Regions from separate parts of the Neobacillus sp. plas4 genome, predicted to be linked through region 1. Evidence: riboswitches for the same ligand, from Rfam matches in the RefSeq annotation. Region 1 holds a riboswitch; each other region holds the start of a gene.
The links. A riboswitch is a leader RNA that binds a small molecule or an ion and turns the genes downstream of it on or off. The one in region 1 is predicted to bind cyclic di-AMP.

Region 1 (5,206 bases):
AGTTATTTAAGAAAGGTAACAATTGTAAGTAAGGATAATTCGGGTAATAAAGGTTTCCCAAAAAATTTGATGAAAAGTTTATCCATAAAACAACTATACTTCCTATCAAAGCGCTGCCAATAATATCAATGGGTTATGCTGTCCTATCCAAATCGAAAAAACTGCCAGTGTATTGATTTATTAAGCTAAATATTTTGTCGTCCATGAATATGCCTCAATATAACGTGATGACAATATTTTCTCGCGTGTAAGCGTTTTCTTTTTTTGGAAATTGGGAAATTTATTTGTATTTCTTGGGAAAGCGCAAGAACAGACATTTCCTGAGTTTTATTGTCAATTATTGCTGTCGTATGGAAGGTGCTTGAATAGGATATTCATGCATAGTGTCTAACCGAATAATACGATTTTGGAAAGTAGAGAGGAATAAGGATGAAAATTGTCGTAATTTCAGATACTCATTTACCTAAAAGAAAAAAAGGTTTGCCACCTAGATTAATAGAGGAATTGAAGGATACTGATTTGATTTTACATGCAGGTGATTGGCAAACGCTTGATGTTTATAAAGAACTTCAATCTTATGGAAGAGTAGAAGGCGTCTATGGAAATGTGGATGATCAAGAAATCAAGGCAATGTTACCTTATAAAAAAATTGTGGAAATCCGCGGGTATAAAATAGGTATTACCCATGGTCACGGTAAGGGTAAAACCACAGAACAACGTGCAATTGAAACATTTAAAGGTGAAGAAGTAGATTGTATTATTTTTGGGCATTCTCATATACCTGTCATTAGGTATGAAGGGGATCTATTAATTTTTAACCCAGGTTCTCCGACTGACAAAAGAAGACAAAAGCTGTTTTCCTTTGGGGTAATCAGTTTAAGTGATAAAATAACGGCAGAACATATATTTTTTAATGAAGAGTAGCAACATTTGGAGGGAGAGGAACCAATGGAAACAGGAGTAATCGTCTATACTACAAACGACTGCATTGAATGCGTAATGGTAAAAAAAGTACTTACTGAGGAAGGCATTCCATATGAGGTTAGAGATATATCAATAAACGAGGAATACCAAAAAGAAGTAGAAAAGTATGGCTATCTAGGCGTTCCAGTAACAGTGTTAGGAAATAAAACAGTAAAAGGTTTTACGAATGAATTAAAGGAAATTATCGAAACAGCAAAAAAGAGCTAATTTAAATAGCTCTTTTTCAATACTAAAACCCTGCTAGTTTTTTAGCATAAAGCATGTTGGTTTTTAGAATTTCATAGTATAGCTCTGGATAGCCAGCTACCAAGGCAATCTCGTGTGAAGGATGGCAGTGGTCGAGATCAAAAATCCAAATATCACCCAATTCCCCTATAGTTATATCTACGGCTGCATTGGCAAAATGTACACCCATACTTTCTATTTCTTTTAGCGTGTCAATGGAGATATGAATTAATTCCTGATAGGTTAAGGAGGCATGTAAGTCACTTTGCTGCAAGAAATCTCTTACCATTTCTTTTTCAAATTTAACGATAGGCTTTATCTTACCGGCATGATCTTCGGATTGCTCCCCTCTCGTAAGCAATTCCATAGCCTTCCATTGTCCTAAATGATCTTTAACCGTAATAATTCGGACCGTAATGGTTCGATAACCAGGTACATCGATGGATTCTTGAATCAGGAATTCCCCCTCTTTAAAGTATTTACTAAAGATGGAATAGGCCTGATCCCGCTTATAAAACTTGTAAGTCTTGCTTTCCATTTTTCTTAGATTGGTAATAACGAGGGTAGTCGAGTCCTTTAGTATTATATTTATTGCGGAACGATTAGCACAATTTAGCGGTTTGACGATTAAATTTGGAAACTTTTTTAAAAAGTAATAAAGGTCTTGAGGAGAACCATAAAGATTGGTATCAGGAAGATAGCATTTTACCCCAATTGAACTTGCCAATTTCTTATGGATACTCCATCTATTGAATAAGAAATTATTAAAAACAACATCGCCTAAAATCTTTTGGAAATGTTGAATCCAAGCCGTGCTAACAGAAGATGTCATCACAAAAATAGAGGCTGGATAGGGGAAGGTTCCTTCTTCCCATTGTTTTGACTGAGGATTATATAGATACCCTTTAACGGTATGATTTGATTTATCTACATGTTCAAGAGAAAAGACAAGAATGGCACCTTTAACTTCTCGATAATGAAAGACATAATCTAGCAGGTCATTGAGGTATTTCTTGAGTGAACTCTGATAATACCCTACTAGCAATCCAATAAAAGGTCCAATTTGTAATTCATTGCCATTCTGCTTGATTTCAAGATGGCATTGCTGAGGTATATTCAGCATGTCCAAAATGTCTTGAGATAGGCTTGCCCCATTCAAAGGCAGCTGATCAGAAATGTTTACAGTAGTTTGATAGGTTTTTGCACCAAATCTCACCAATCTCCTAGTAGTACGAGTAATTCCCATTGATTCCGCTAATTTTGGATGTAATGTCAAACTCCCTTTGTTGCTGGTGTTATTCGATAGCAGAATAACATTTTCCATTTTTATTCCCCCAATCATTCATACTGGATAAGTTATTGTATGTATAAATAATCAATGTTGTTTTTAAATTGGGGGAGATTCTTACAATTTGGACAAGTGTACCATTGTTATTTTGGAATATGTTTAGGGTAATTCATTACTCTTTTTCTTCATTGGTTTCTTTTTTTTGCTCTTCAGGGACACCGTATAGTTGATTGATCTCCTTAGCTAGTTCATCTAAATATTCATCTGATAATAGGGGCTTTTTCTTTTTAGACATATATTTCTCCAATCTAAAATTTCTTAAAATATTTTAATTTACTTTTACTAAACACAGGAGTATGATAATCACAGTTTCATATTTCTAAATCGCTGAGACCAATTGGTGCGGGGGAACCATTCATATGGATAGTATATCCAAGGGGTGAATCCTTTAAAAAGGTAGGGCTACTCAATGGCCCGAATCCGACAGCTAACCTCGTAAGCGTTAATGAGAAGGAAGGTGGAGCTTGTGAGACAAAAATATTATGTCTACAGGTCTATTTAACTTTGACTTGTAGGCATTTTTTTGTGTTTTTTTCGCAAGATAATAGGTATGAATAACATTTTATATTTACACGGGAGTGGAAACAGTGGTTTCTTCAGTAAAAAGATTATTAATTGGAAGACCTTTAAAGTCAACTGAATTAGGGGAACAAAAACTAAATAAAACAAAAGCGTTGGCAATTCTATCTTCTGACGCATTATCTTCCGTGGCATATGGTCCTGAACAAATATTGATTGTATTAGTAACTCTTGGAGTAGCAGCAATTTGGTACTCCATTCCAATTGCAATTGGGGTTTTACTTTTATTAATTGCTTTAATTTTATCCTATCGCCAAATTATTTTTGCATACCCTCATGGGGGTGGAGCTTATGTAGTATCGAAGGAAAATTTGGGTATGAATTATGGGCTGATTTCTGGCGGATCCTTACTCGTTGACTATATCTTAACAGTTGCCGTAAGTGTTTCGGCTGGAACAGATGCTATTACATCAGCTTTTCCAGCTCTTCACGACCATAATGTGGGTATTGCCATAATTTTTGTCCTGTTAATTACCATCCTAAACTTAAGAGGTGTTACGGAGTCTGCTTCTATATTAGCATATCCAGTTTATTTATTCGTCCTAGCTTTATTCATCCTGATTGGTGTAGGGATTTTCAACATAGTGTCGGGGCAGGTTCCTAATAACTTGCATACCCCGGTAGGAACTCCTATCGCAGGGGTATCACTTTTTCTTTTATTAAGAGCATTTGCCTCAGGAAGCTCAGCACTAACTGGAGTTGAAGCAATATCAAATGCCATTCCGAACTTTAAAAATCCAGCCCCAAATAATGCGGCAAAAACGTTATTAGCTATGGGCGGTTTATTAGCATTATTATTTACTGGAATTGTCTTTTTAGCTTATTATTATGGGATAACGCCAAATGAAAAGGTAACGGTCGTTTCGCAAATTGCTGAGCAAACTTTTGGGCGAAACTTTATGTATTTCTTTATTCAAGGAACCACAGCTTTAATTCTTATCCTCGCTGCCAACACCGGATATACAGCTTTTCCGTTACTTGCAGTAAATCTTGCAAACGATAAGTTTATCCCGAGAATGTTCAAAATTAGAGGAGACCGCCTTGGGTATTCCAATGGCATTATCACGCTAGGATTAGCATCTATACTTTTAATCATATTTTTTAAAGGGCAAACAGAGCACTTAATCCCACTTTATGCAGTGGGTGTATTCATTCCCTTTACCTTGTCACAGACAGGGATGATGTTAAAATGGCTTCGCCAAAAGCCAAAGGGCTGGATGTCAAAGTTATTTATAAATACGATGGGAGCTGTTATCTGCTTTGTCGTAACCATCATGTTCTTTTTAACGAAGTTCGCTCAAGTATGGCCGGTTTTGATATTTTTACCCATTATTATCTTCGTATTTTACAGAATTAGAAAGCATTATGAGGCAGTGGGTGAGCAGCTTAGAATAGATCCTAATGAACCAGTAGTTCCGATAGAAGGAAACGTCATAATTGTTCCAGTAGCTGGAATGACGCATGTAGTAGAAAATACATTAAATTACGCCAAATCTCTAGGTGCGGAGCAAATAATAGCCGTCTATGTTTCGTTTGAACGAGATGATGAAAAGAAATTTGAAGAAAAATGGAATCTATGGCAGCCGGATATTAGACTTGTAACTTTGCATTCACATTACAGGAGTATCATCCAGCCGCTGACTAAATTCGTTGATACGGTACAGCATAAAGCCAGTGAAGCAAACTATAGGGTTACGGTCTTTATTCCGCAATTTATTCCCAAAAAAGGCTGGCATAATATTCTTCACAATCAATCAAGCTTATTAATAAAAGCGTACCTGCTCTATAAAAGGGATGTAATTATCACTACGGTTCCCTATCATTTGAAAAAATAACAAAAAGCTCATTTTGCCTTCTCGTGCAATATGAGCTTTTTAGATAATATGGTCTTTTGTAATGGGTAGGTGCAGGCTACTCATGAATACTAAAAATACATCCAGGTACTTCAAAGGTCCGCCCGTTTGCGGATAATGAAATGGAGCAGATCACATTACCGATAATGGTACCATGTAGGAAATGGATGTTTGATAGTGTTGCAATATCATTAAAGTTGACGCCAGAGGCTTCACC
Region 2 (5,206 bases), 230 kb from region 1:
AGGAGAGCACTTGCGCCATCGTTCCGGCCACAGGCATTCCCTGCGGTTACTGTTCCATCTTTCTTGAATACAGGTTTTAAACCTGCAAGTTGTTCTAAAGTGGTTTCCCGAAGATGTTCGTCTTTCGCAAATAGGATCGCTTGCCGTTTGTTTTTCACTTCAATCGGGACAATCTGAGAATCAAATTTCCCATCATCCCACGCTTGTTTTGCCCGCTTCTGGCTTTCTAGTGCAAAGATGTCCTGATTTTCACGACTAATTCCATACTTTTCTGCTACGTTTTCAGCTGTAATACCCATTCCCAAATCTTTTCCGTACATTTCAATCGGCTGCTGCCCGTTCTCAAGATTAGAGTCAACGGTATATGGGTTTCCTTCTCCAAAACGGGCATTGCGGAGATAGATTGGCGCCCTGCTCATGTTTTCCGTACCCCCGGCAATCACCACCTCATCCGGGTGGAAGGCAAGATGCTGAACCCCGGAAACAACCGCTTGAATCCCGGAAGCACAAAGGCGATTCACCGTTTGTGCACTCGCTGAAATAGGGATACCGGCACGAAGACTAGCCACACGAGCCACATTGGAAGATTCGGTTGATTGTCGTACTTCTCCCAATATTACTTCATTGACAGAGTCCGCTGCAAGCCCAGCAGCAGCAAGTACATCCTTGATGACTGCTGCTGCCAAATCACCTGAATTTACGGATTTTAAGCTTCCTCCAAATTTTCCAACAGCTGTTCGTTTCGCTGCAACAACTACATATTCATTACCCATCATAATTCCCCTTTCTACTAAACTTGATATTTTGATAGATTTGCTGAAACGATATACTCAGCAGGTGTGATTTCTTTTAGTTCTTGTTCCGTGATTTCCTCTGATATTTCCTCTAAAATCATTTTTCCATTCTCAAAGCGAAACACAGCAAGTTCAGTAATTAAAAGTCTGACTACGTTTTTTGCTGTAATGGGATACGTACACCTTTGAAGGATTTTTGGTTCACCGTTTTTCGCACAATGCTGGGTCGTCACAATCACTTTTTTTGCTCCAGCAACAAGATCCATCGCTCCGCCGACGCCAAGAATATCTTTCCCAGGAACAGCCCAATTGGCGATATCCCCGTTTTCGGCAACCTGTAAAGCACCGAGGATGGCGACATTAACATGGCCGCCGCGGATCATGGCAAATGACTCGGAGGAGGAAAAGTAGGAGGCACCTACTTGCGCTGTCACGGGTAATTTGCCAGCATTAATGATTTCCGGATCAAGCTCCTCTTTTGAAGGGGTAGGACCTACTCCAAGCAGCCCATTTTCTGTATGCAAGTAGACATTCTTTTCCTTCGGTAAAAAATCTGCGACTAAGGTAGGGATTCCAATTCCTAAATTGACAATATTGCCATTGCTGATTTCCTTGGCCGCTCGAATCGCCATTTTTTGTTTACTGTTCATGCGAGTTTTCTCCCTTCACAATATAGTTGACAAATAAATGAGGGACGATAATTTCTTCTGGATTTAGGTCTCCCACTTCGACAATTTCCTCCGCTTCGACAATCGTGATTTTCGCAGCTTTTGCCATATCCGGATTGAAATTACGGGCTGTTTTTGAAAAAACAAGGTTGCCATAGCGGTCTGCTTTCTTTGCCTTAATAAGGGCTACATCTGGACGTAGTGGGAGTTCGAAAACATATTCTTCGCCATCGATCACGCGGGATTCTTTATTCTCTGCAAGTAGTGTGCCAGCCGCAGTTTTTGTATAGAATCCACCAATACCTGCACCGCCAGCACGGAGTCGTTCAGCAAGTGTCCCTTGGGGTACAAGTTCCACCTCCAGCTTGCCTTCATTGACATAACGCACGGCATCGATATTGCTAGTAAAGTAAGAACCGATGGCTTTGGTGATTTTGTCTTGCAGCAAGATCCTCCCAAGTCCTTTTCCACCAGGCTCTCCAAGGTTATTACTAATCATAGTTAAACCATATACAGGAAGCTCACCAAGCGCTTCGACTAATTTTAATGGACAGCCAACAAGGCCAAATCCGCCGACAGCGATGGTATGGCCATCCTTAATTTTTGAGATCGCATCCTGAATTGTGACAACCTTACTCATTTTATATCCTCCTTTTAAAAATTATTGTTATGTTTTGTGTAATGGTTGAGTTTTGTGTGTTTATAGTGTACACTATGCGTACATAAATACGAATAGTGTATTTTAGTTTTATTATAAGTAATTTTCAGAAAATAGGCAATAGGATTGTCTGAGGTAATGCGTTATTATTTAATAGGAAAAAGGAGAGTGGGATAGTTGTACGAGAAAACAGAAGCTAGTTATTTCGTCCATTCTGTTGCGAAGGGGTTTGCCGTTTTAACGGCGTTTGACTCCAGTTCTAACTTGATGTCTTTGAGTGATTTAGAAAGAAAAACAGGGATTAATAAGGCAACGGTTAGAAGGTTTGCACTTACCCTGGTCGATCTGGGATACCTAACCGTAACAGAGGATAATAAATTTAAATTAAACCCAAAAGTATTGAATTTCGCTGCACATTATTTAGAATCACTTAACTTGCCTGATTTAGCCCATCCAATCCTTGAAAGAATTTCCACAGCCATCAAGGAATCGACCAATCTAGCCGTATTGGATGGTGCTGAAATTGTTTATGTATTGAGGGTAAATGCTGCGAAAAGAATTATTGGAACCAATTTAAGGGTAGGGTCGAGGCTGCCTTATTACGCGACTTCTTTGGGGAAAGCCCTTGTTGCTTGGCTTCCGCTGGAGGAGCGAAAAGCAATTTGGGAACAAGCGTCGGTAGAAGCTTATACCGAGCAAACGATTACTGAATTTGACCAATTCGAAATTTGTCTGGAGGTATGCCGTAAAAAGGGCTATGCCGAAGGGAACGATGAATTAGAAGTGGGTTTAAGGTCGGTTGCCATCCCTATTTTTAATAAAAAAGGTGAAACGATCGCCGCCATTAACATTTCAACAAACTCTAAAAGAACCTCAGAAGAAAAAATTAATGACCACTTTCTGCCGCTTTTAAAAGAAGGCGCGGAAGAGATCAACAAGCTTGTTAGCATGTTAGGTTAAGAAGCAGAAAATTAAGACAAAGGACTTGCCGATAAGTTGTTTTCGTTCCTTCAGAAGAACAAAAGAGAAGCTAACCAAATATAAGAATTCTAAGTGCTCACAAATGCTTTTTGTGAGTTTTTTTGTTTTTAAGCAATGGTTGATAGGTAAAATGTACGTCTATAGGTAATTAGGTTAATATAAGGTAATGTTGACAAATAAATATTTTTGGTGTTTTTTGAAAAGAAAGCCTTGAAGGTAAGTGCTTTCCTTAAAAACAGTTTCAAAGTAATCTGGAAATAAAAAATTATTTACTAATATAGTAGTTTGAGATAAAATTTATATTGCGCTTAATCTTTTTTAAGAGCGGGGGACCCAAATTTGTTATGCGGATATTTTCGCTATTGGTGAATTCTTAAAAAGAAGGGGCTTATTGTTTCCCATAGTCCTAACCTGAAAGCTAACCTCGTAAGCGATTGAGAGGAAACAGTATGATAAAATAGTGATTCGGCAATTGCCGTTTTTTTGTGTTACGTAAGTATCTATTTGTTTCCTTACCGTAGAAATTCGTTTAGCTTAAATCAACAAGAAGGGTAGGGTAATTAATGAAAAAAATCAAATCAAGTTTAGCAAGTCAAATTTTTATCGGTTTAGTATTAGGTATAATTGTCGGCGGGATATTCTATGGGAGTGAAACGGCACAGAGTGTCTTACAGCCATTTGGTGATCTTTTTATCCGACTAATTAAAATGATTGTCGTGCCGATTGTACTTTCTAGTATTATCGTTGCGATAGCTGGTGTGGGGGATTTGAAATCTGTTGGTAAGTTAGGTGCTAAATCACTTACTTATTTTATTGGGATGACATTGCTAGCAATCGCTGTCGGACTTATATCTGCCAATATTTTTCAACCTGGTGCTGGTCTAAATATGGACAAACTAGAGCAAAGTGATATTTCAGGCTATGTACACACATCAGAAGAACAAGAAGGAAAATCAATTACCGATACACTACTTCATATTGTTCCGACAAATCCGGTTAATGCCATGGTTGAAGGCGATATGCTAGCGATTATTTTCTTTGCCGTCGTACTCGGTCTTGGAATCGCAGCGATAGGAGAAAAAGGAAAACCGGTTTTACGTGTCTTTGAAGGTGTGGCAAGTGCCATGTTTTATGTGACGAACTTATTTATGAAATATGCTCCAATCGGTGTCTTTGCATTAATCGGTGTAACGATTTCTAAATATGGTTTTTCATCACTTCTCCCATTAGGGAAGTTAGCACTTACTGTTTATGGAACAATGATTTTCTTTGTCATAGTTGTTTTAGGCTTGATGGCCAAAATCGTTGGATTAAATATCTTTAAATTATTGAAGATGATCAAAGAAGAGTTAATATTGGCTTTTTCAACAGCAAGTTCGGAAACCGTACTTCCGAAAATTATGGACAAAATGGAGCAAGCAGGAAGTCCAAAACATATTGCGACTTTCGTTATTCCAACAGGTTACTCTTTTAATTTAGATGGTTCGGTTTTATATCAAGCAATCGCGTCCTTATTTATTGCCCAAATGTATGGAATTGAACTGAGCATTGTACAGCAAATTACACTCATGTTAGTCTTAATGGTAACGTCTAAAGGGATGGCAGGGGTACCTGGTGTATCATTTGTGGTTCTATTAGCTACATTTAGCACAATAGGTTTACCTGCAGAAGGATTAGCATTTATTGCTGGTATTGACCGTATTCTAGATATGGGACGTACTGCAGTTAACGTGGTAGGAAACTCATTGGCAGCAATTGTAGTTGCGAAATGGGAAGGTCAATTTAATCCTCCTGTTGAAGTCGAAAAAATTAAAAAAGCTTCATAATATATTCCATTTGATAGATTTCACTGTTAGCAAAATTCGTAGGTGTCTGTCTCTTTTAGTAATCGAAAAGAGACAGGCACCTTTTTCATTTTAAAACATTTGAGATTATTTTTTGTTTTTACCTTACCAACTTACTAAATATCATATAGACGGTTATATGGAATATAAAGTATCATTAAAAATAAGAAAATTTTCACTAGTTTATCTAAATTATATGAATCTATCACGATGATCCATGAAAGAATTGAGGAGGAATTATGAGGTTTGGTACGAAACTCT
Region 3 (5,206 bases), 1.6 Mb from region 1:
CAAGTTCTTCTTCCCATTTTTTCAAAGTAGCCGGTTTAACATTTATTTTTTTGGAAACTTCCTTTAAGGTGAAAGTTCTCATTAGTTTTCAAATCCTCTCTATCTAATTTACGGTAAAACCTCTTTAGATAGTAAATTCTCTACTGAATACCCCATTTTCCTGCACGGTGACAAAAGCTATCAAAACAAGACGGATACCACGAAATAACAACAAATTCATGCAAAAAAAGCTGTGCGCTATGCACAGCCTTTGATAGCGAAAACCAAGCTTTTTCTTTGTTGGGATTCATTCAATAACCCCTAGCTTTTTTAATCCATTATAAATCCCTGAATCACTTACTGTTGTTGTTTTGTGTTTGGCAAACTGAAATAAATCCGGATGACCGTTACCCATCGCAAAACCTTCACCGACATTCATCAGCATTTCTTTATCATTCAAACCATCACCAAAAGCTATCGCATGTTCCTTGTTGACACCGAGGTGTTTAAGAATATATTGGACACCAATCCCCTTATTGATTTTGTCTCTAATTACATCATAACAATGGCGCATGCCCTCCACATTTACTTGAGTTAAATGAATACCATCTTCATTTCTATAAAAGGATAAATCCTTTGGGTCTACGTTTATCAATGTCATGCCCAAAACCTCATAATCCTTGGAAGGAGTAAAGGAATCGTTCTTATGTAAATGGAATTTCTCGATAAATTCTTGTACAAAATCCACGTTTAGATCCGTAAATATGTTTTTGTCTTTTGTATAAAGAACAGCCTCATGTTTATTATTTTTCGCTATTTCTAGGAATTGTTGGACACTTTTTTTATTCATAGGCTCTTGGAAGAGGTCCTTCCCTTGATAAATGCCATATGCACCGTTATATCCGATAAGGGAGCGAACATTTAGCTTCTTCGCAAGTTCCCTAATTTCATGTAGGGGTCTGCCTGTAGCTAAAAAGACTTCTATTCCTTTTTCCTGAACCTGTTGTATAGATTTAATTGTCGTTTCCTCAATAGAATCATCAGGTGTAATGATGGTTCCATCGATATCCAAAAATAAAACCTTGTATTCAGACATTGAAGATCTCCTTTAGTGTTTGTTGTTTTTTAGGTTTAACCTTAACGAATAGATAAAATGCTCTAAGTGAGGAATAATATTCGAGACATTGAGAAAAAGGGTGAAGCTAATGTTTAGGATTGTATTGGTTTTTCTTCTTATGGTTTGCCTTCCGGCACATGTTCAAGCACAGAATAAGGTTCCAATTTTAATCTACCACTCAATCGATGAATATAACGGTGTAGGCTCTAAGGAATTATATGTAACACCTGAAAATTTTGAAAAGCAAATGACCTATTTGAAAAATCAAGGATATACGTTATTAACATTTGAAAGATGGAAGGATATTAGTAAAATTAAAAAACCAATTTTTATTACATTTGATGATGGTTATAAAAATAATCAAAAAGCATTTGAAATTCTTCAAAAGTTAACAGATCATCACTTTAAACCTACCGCAACCTTTTTCGTTATATCCGATTTTGTCGGGCGTAGGAACCGTTTGTCACAATCTGAATTAAGGGATATGGCAGCCACTGGTGTAATTTCTGTTCAGTCTCATACAGCTACACACCCGGATTTAACAAAAGTAGAGAATCTTCAATATGAATTAAAAAGCTCGAAGGAAAAAATTGAAAAAATGACCGGTAAACCGGTTATAGCACTTGCGTATCCTTATGGAAACTTCAATGAACGTGTCGGATCAGAGGTAAAAAAGTATTATCAATTTGGTTTGACAACTACACCCTCACTCTATACGAAAAAAGGACTGAAAAATGAATTGTTATTTTTACCAAGAATGTATATAAAATATTCCACAGGCCTTGATGAGTTCATTGACATCCTTACAAAATAGGATTTCTTAAAGATAATCTATGCTGCAAGATAACGAAGATTCATGAGCAAACAATAGAAAAGCTCTTGTTTTTACTTTAAATTGGGGATTAAACGGGTATTTTAAGTGAATTTCACTCTTTACAACGGTTCAGGTTGGGGCTAGAATTAGCGTCATATTATGAATTTAATATTCGGCCAAAACCCATCACCCTGGGTACGGAGGAACCAATTAATAGGGGTTAATTCTACCAAGTAGAAAGGATGAGAACTTTTCTTTCGCCATCCTACCCGTCAGCTAACTTCGTCGGCTAAAGCGAAGGAGGTCATGGACCGCCAAGTACAGGGGCTTTTATGTTTTAACATTTGAAGCAGCTTGATTACAAATGCCGGTCTTTTATTATGCCTATTTTAGGGAACAGGTGGAGAAAATGACATTAAAAGATTATTTAACAAAATTGAAGATTGGTTTGCCAAAAACGATGGTTCATTTGGATAAGCAGGTTTACGAAGCCGGCAGTGTCATAAATGGGACGATTGAGATAACGGGCGGACTACTCAAGAATAAAATTAAAAGATATGATATCGATCTAATAGGGATTGATTCACAGGCTTTTGTAGAGGAAACTTTAAATAGTCATTCCGTATTCTGTTCTCTTGAATGCAGCCCAAACCAAACTGGAAAGATCCCCTTTTTACTCGATATTCCTGATGAAGTTCAATATAATGAAGACACCTTTAAATATTCCTTATTAATCAATATTGATTTAGGAAATGCAAATAATATTACACAAAGTGTCCCTATTACCATTAATACCATTTCTTAATGTGCGTCTATTAACCTAAATTTATATGTAAATCGGAACAAATACCTATTATTTGATATAGCTTTGTAAACTACTAGACACTAGGATGAAAACTATTACCGTTATAATGAAGTTACATAAGACTTTATTAGGCGGGTGCAATCGATGGAAGAAACAATGGTTAAATCCTATCTGCAAAAATCACTAGAAGAGTGGAAGGATGATATATCGGTAGTCCTTACCGAAATTGATAAAGAATATGAAGAAGTGGCACAAGAATTAAAGGTATATTCGTATAAATATGGGATTACCAAGCAAGTCATTCAGTCAACAGTGAATGAGGAATTAATTGAAAATATACGGCAAAGATATCATAAACCCTTTGAAGAAACCTATAATCAATTAAAAGAATATATTAAGGACTTGGAAGAAAAGCAGAGAGTTTTCCAAATGTTTGTTCAAAAAATTGATGAAGTCAATCGGAAGGAATCGGCAAGGAATTCAAATTAATAAATAAAGGAAACAGTCTGATCCCATGGGATCAGGCTGTTTTTATTATCGGTAAAAGAAAGCTTTGCATATAGTAATTAGCAGGATTTAATGGAGAGGTGCTGAACTATGATTACTGCAAGGATCGGAAGTAAATACTTTCGGCTGCCGGACAATCTTGAGGAATACTTTCAAAAATTTCGGTCTCAAGTTATTGGCAATCATCAGGAATTCGACCACCCATACGGAAGAAAACCTATAATATATGCAGATTGGACGGCAAGTGGAAGATTATTTCGTCCTATAGAAAGAAGAATTTCAGAGGTGTTTGGTCCGTACATGGCTAATACACATACTGAATCCAATTTTACTAGTCTTATGATGACTGGAATCTATAATCAATCAAGAAAAATTATCAAGGAACATGTAAATGCCGATGAGAACGACGTACTGATTCTTGATGGCTTTGGGATGACGGCTGCCATGAATAAATTTCAGAGATTACTTGGGCTGAGAGTCCCAGAGCAATGGAAAGCGAGCATTAAGATTAAGGATAATGAAAAACCCATTGTCTTTCTCACACATATGGAGCACCATTCAAATCAAACCTCATGGCTTGAAACGTTGGCTGATGTGGAAATTATCAGACCTGACCCAAAGGGTGCGGTAGATGTGAAACATCTCGAGCAGCTTCTTAACCAGTATCGGGATCGGGGTGTTAAAATTGGATCCTTCACTGCTTGCTCGAACGTGACTGGGATACAAACCCCTTATCATCAGTTGGCGAAAATTATGCACCAACACGGTGGTCTATGTTTTGTTGATTTTGCTGCCTCGGCTCCATATGTGAAGATGGATATGCACCCTAAAGACCCTCTGGAAAAACTTGATGCCATTCTATTCTCACCCCATAAGTTTTTAGGTGGACCCGGAACGAGTGGTGTATTAATTTTTGATAAGAGAATGTATAGCAATAAGGTACCTGATCACCCTGGCGGCGGGACGGTTGCATGGACGAATCCGTGGGGCGGACACAAATACATTGATGACATTGAACATCGTGAGGATGGAGGAACACCAGGGATACTTCAAGCCATACGTACCGCCCTATGTATTAAACTAAAGGAACAAATGGGAGTTGAAAAGATTTTAGCTAGAGAGAAAGAACAGCTTGAACTACTGCTAACTGGGTTGGAAGATATACCGAATCTTCATGTATTAGAGAATCATCAGCGGAATCGAATCGGCATTGTTTCATTTACCATCACAGATATTCATTACAATCTTATTGTCCGTTTGCTAAATGATCGATATGGATTTCAGGTCCGCGGAGGATGCTCTTGTGCAGGAACATATGGACATTATTTATTGGAAATTGACAAACATAAATCGAAACAAATTGCTGAGCAAATAGATCAAGGAGATATGTCTACAAAACCAGGCTGGGTCCGATTTTCACTGCATCCAATTATGTCGAATGCGGAAATTTTATTGTTTGTAGAAGCAATGAGAGAGATAACTAGGAACATAAAGGATTGGAAGAAGGATTATATTTATGACCCGCATACGAATGACTATTTTTATACAAAACACACTCGTCAGGATATGGCTCATTTGTTTAGGCTTGAGGAAGAGGAATTAAGCAACGGTTATTAAATCCCAACATATGCTAGTTAAAAAAGGTGGGATAGTATGATTCACATCGTAAAGCCTGGTGATACCCTTTATCAACTTTCATTGGACTATCGGGTAAGCCTGGCACGAATTTATGCGGCAAATCCAGGTGTCAATCACCAGCAGCTGTACGTAGGACAAAGAATTCAAATCCCCGGGCTTCCAGATCCAAGTACAATTCCAGTTTCTATACAAATTTCCGTTAGTAAGCGAAGACTTTCTTTATATAGGAATGGAAAATTGGAAAAAATCTACCCGATTGCTGTAGGGAAAATGCTGACAGCTACACCAACTGGTGATTTTGTGATTGTTAACCGCCAAATGAACCCCGGCGGACCGTTTGGTGTTT

Region 2: another riboswitch for cyclic di-AMP. It lies ahead of AC2TFD_RS12975 (cation:dicarboxylate symporter family transporter); the one in region 1 lies ahead of AC2TFD_RS11870 (APC family permease).
Region 3: another riboswitch for cyclic di-AMP. It lies ahead of AC2TFD_RS19870 (sporulation protein); the one in region 1 lies ahead of AC2TFD_RS11870 (APC family permease).

Annotation. Positions count from the first base shown of each region.
Region 1 is NZ_CM170152.1:2,380,816-2,386,021, forward strand. Features, by position in the region: gene AC2TFD_RS11850 (metallophosphoesterase family protein) at 430-924, shown strand; gene AC2TFD_RS11855 (glutaredoxin family protein) at 949-1,191, shown strand; gene AC2TFD_RS11860 (YheC/YheD family protein) at 1,214-2,533, opposite strand; gene AC2TFD_RS11865 (bacitracin ABC transporter ATP-binding protein) at 2,670-2,792, opposite strand; cyclic di-AMP (ydaO/yuaA leader) riboswitch at 2,873-3,014, shown strand; gene AC2TFD_RS11870 (APC family permease) at 3,145-4,971, shown strand; gene AC2TFD_RS11875 (hypothetical protein) at 5,048-5,206, opposite strand, start outside.
Region 2 is NZ_CM170152.1:2,611,140-2,616,345, forward strand. Features, by position in the region: gene AC2TFD_RS12955 (thiolase family protein) at 1-773, opposite strand, end outside; gene AC2TFD_RS12960 (3-oxoacid CoA-transferase subunit B) at 791-1,444, opposite strand; gene AC2TFD_RS12965 (CoA transferase subunit A) at 1,434-2,102, opposite strand; gene AC2TFD_RS12970 (IclR family transcriptional regulator domain-containing protein) at 2,298-3,080, shown strand; cyclic di-AMP (ydaO/yuaA leader) riboswitch at 3,397-3,549, shown strand; gene AC2TFD_RS12975 (cation:dicarboxylate symporter family transporter) at 3,665-4,927, shown strand; gene AC2TFD_RS12980 (response regulator) at 5,185-5,206, shown strand, end outside.
Region 3 is NZ_CM170152.1:3,969,536-3,974,741, reverse strand. Features, by position in the region: gene AC2TFD_RS19885 (MerR family transcriptional regulator) at 1-82, opposite strand, end outside; gene AC2TFD_RS19880 (HAD family hydrolase) at 287-1,075, opposite strand; gene AC2TFD_RS19875 (polysaccharide deacetylase family protein) at 1,185-1,910, shown strand; cyclic di-AMP (ydaO/yuaA leader) riboswitch at 2,075-2,216, shown strand; gene AC2TFD_RS19870 (sporulation protein) at 2,320-2,715, shown strand; gene AC2TFD_RS19865 (hypothetical protein) at 2,860-3,204, shown strand; gene AC2TFD_RS19860 (aminotransferase class V-fold PLP-dependent enzyme) at 3,313-4,839, shown strand; gene AC2TFD_RS19855 (L,D-transpeptidase family protein) at 4,876-5,206, shown strand, end outside.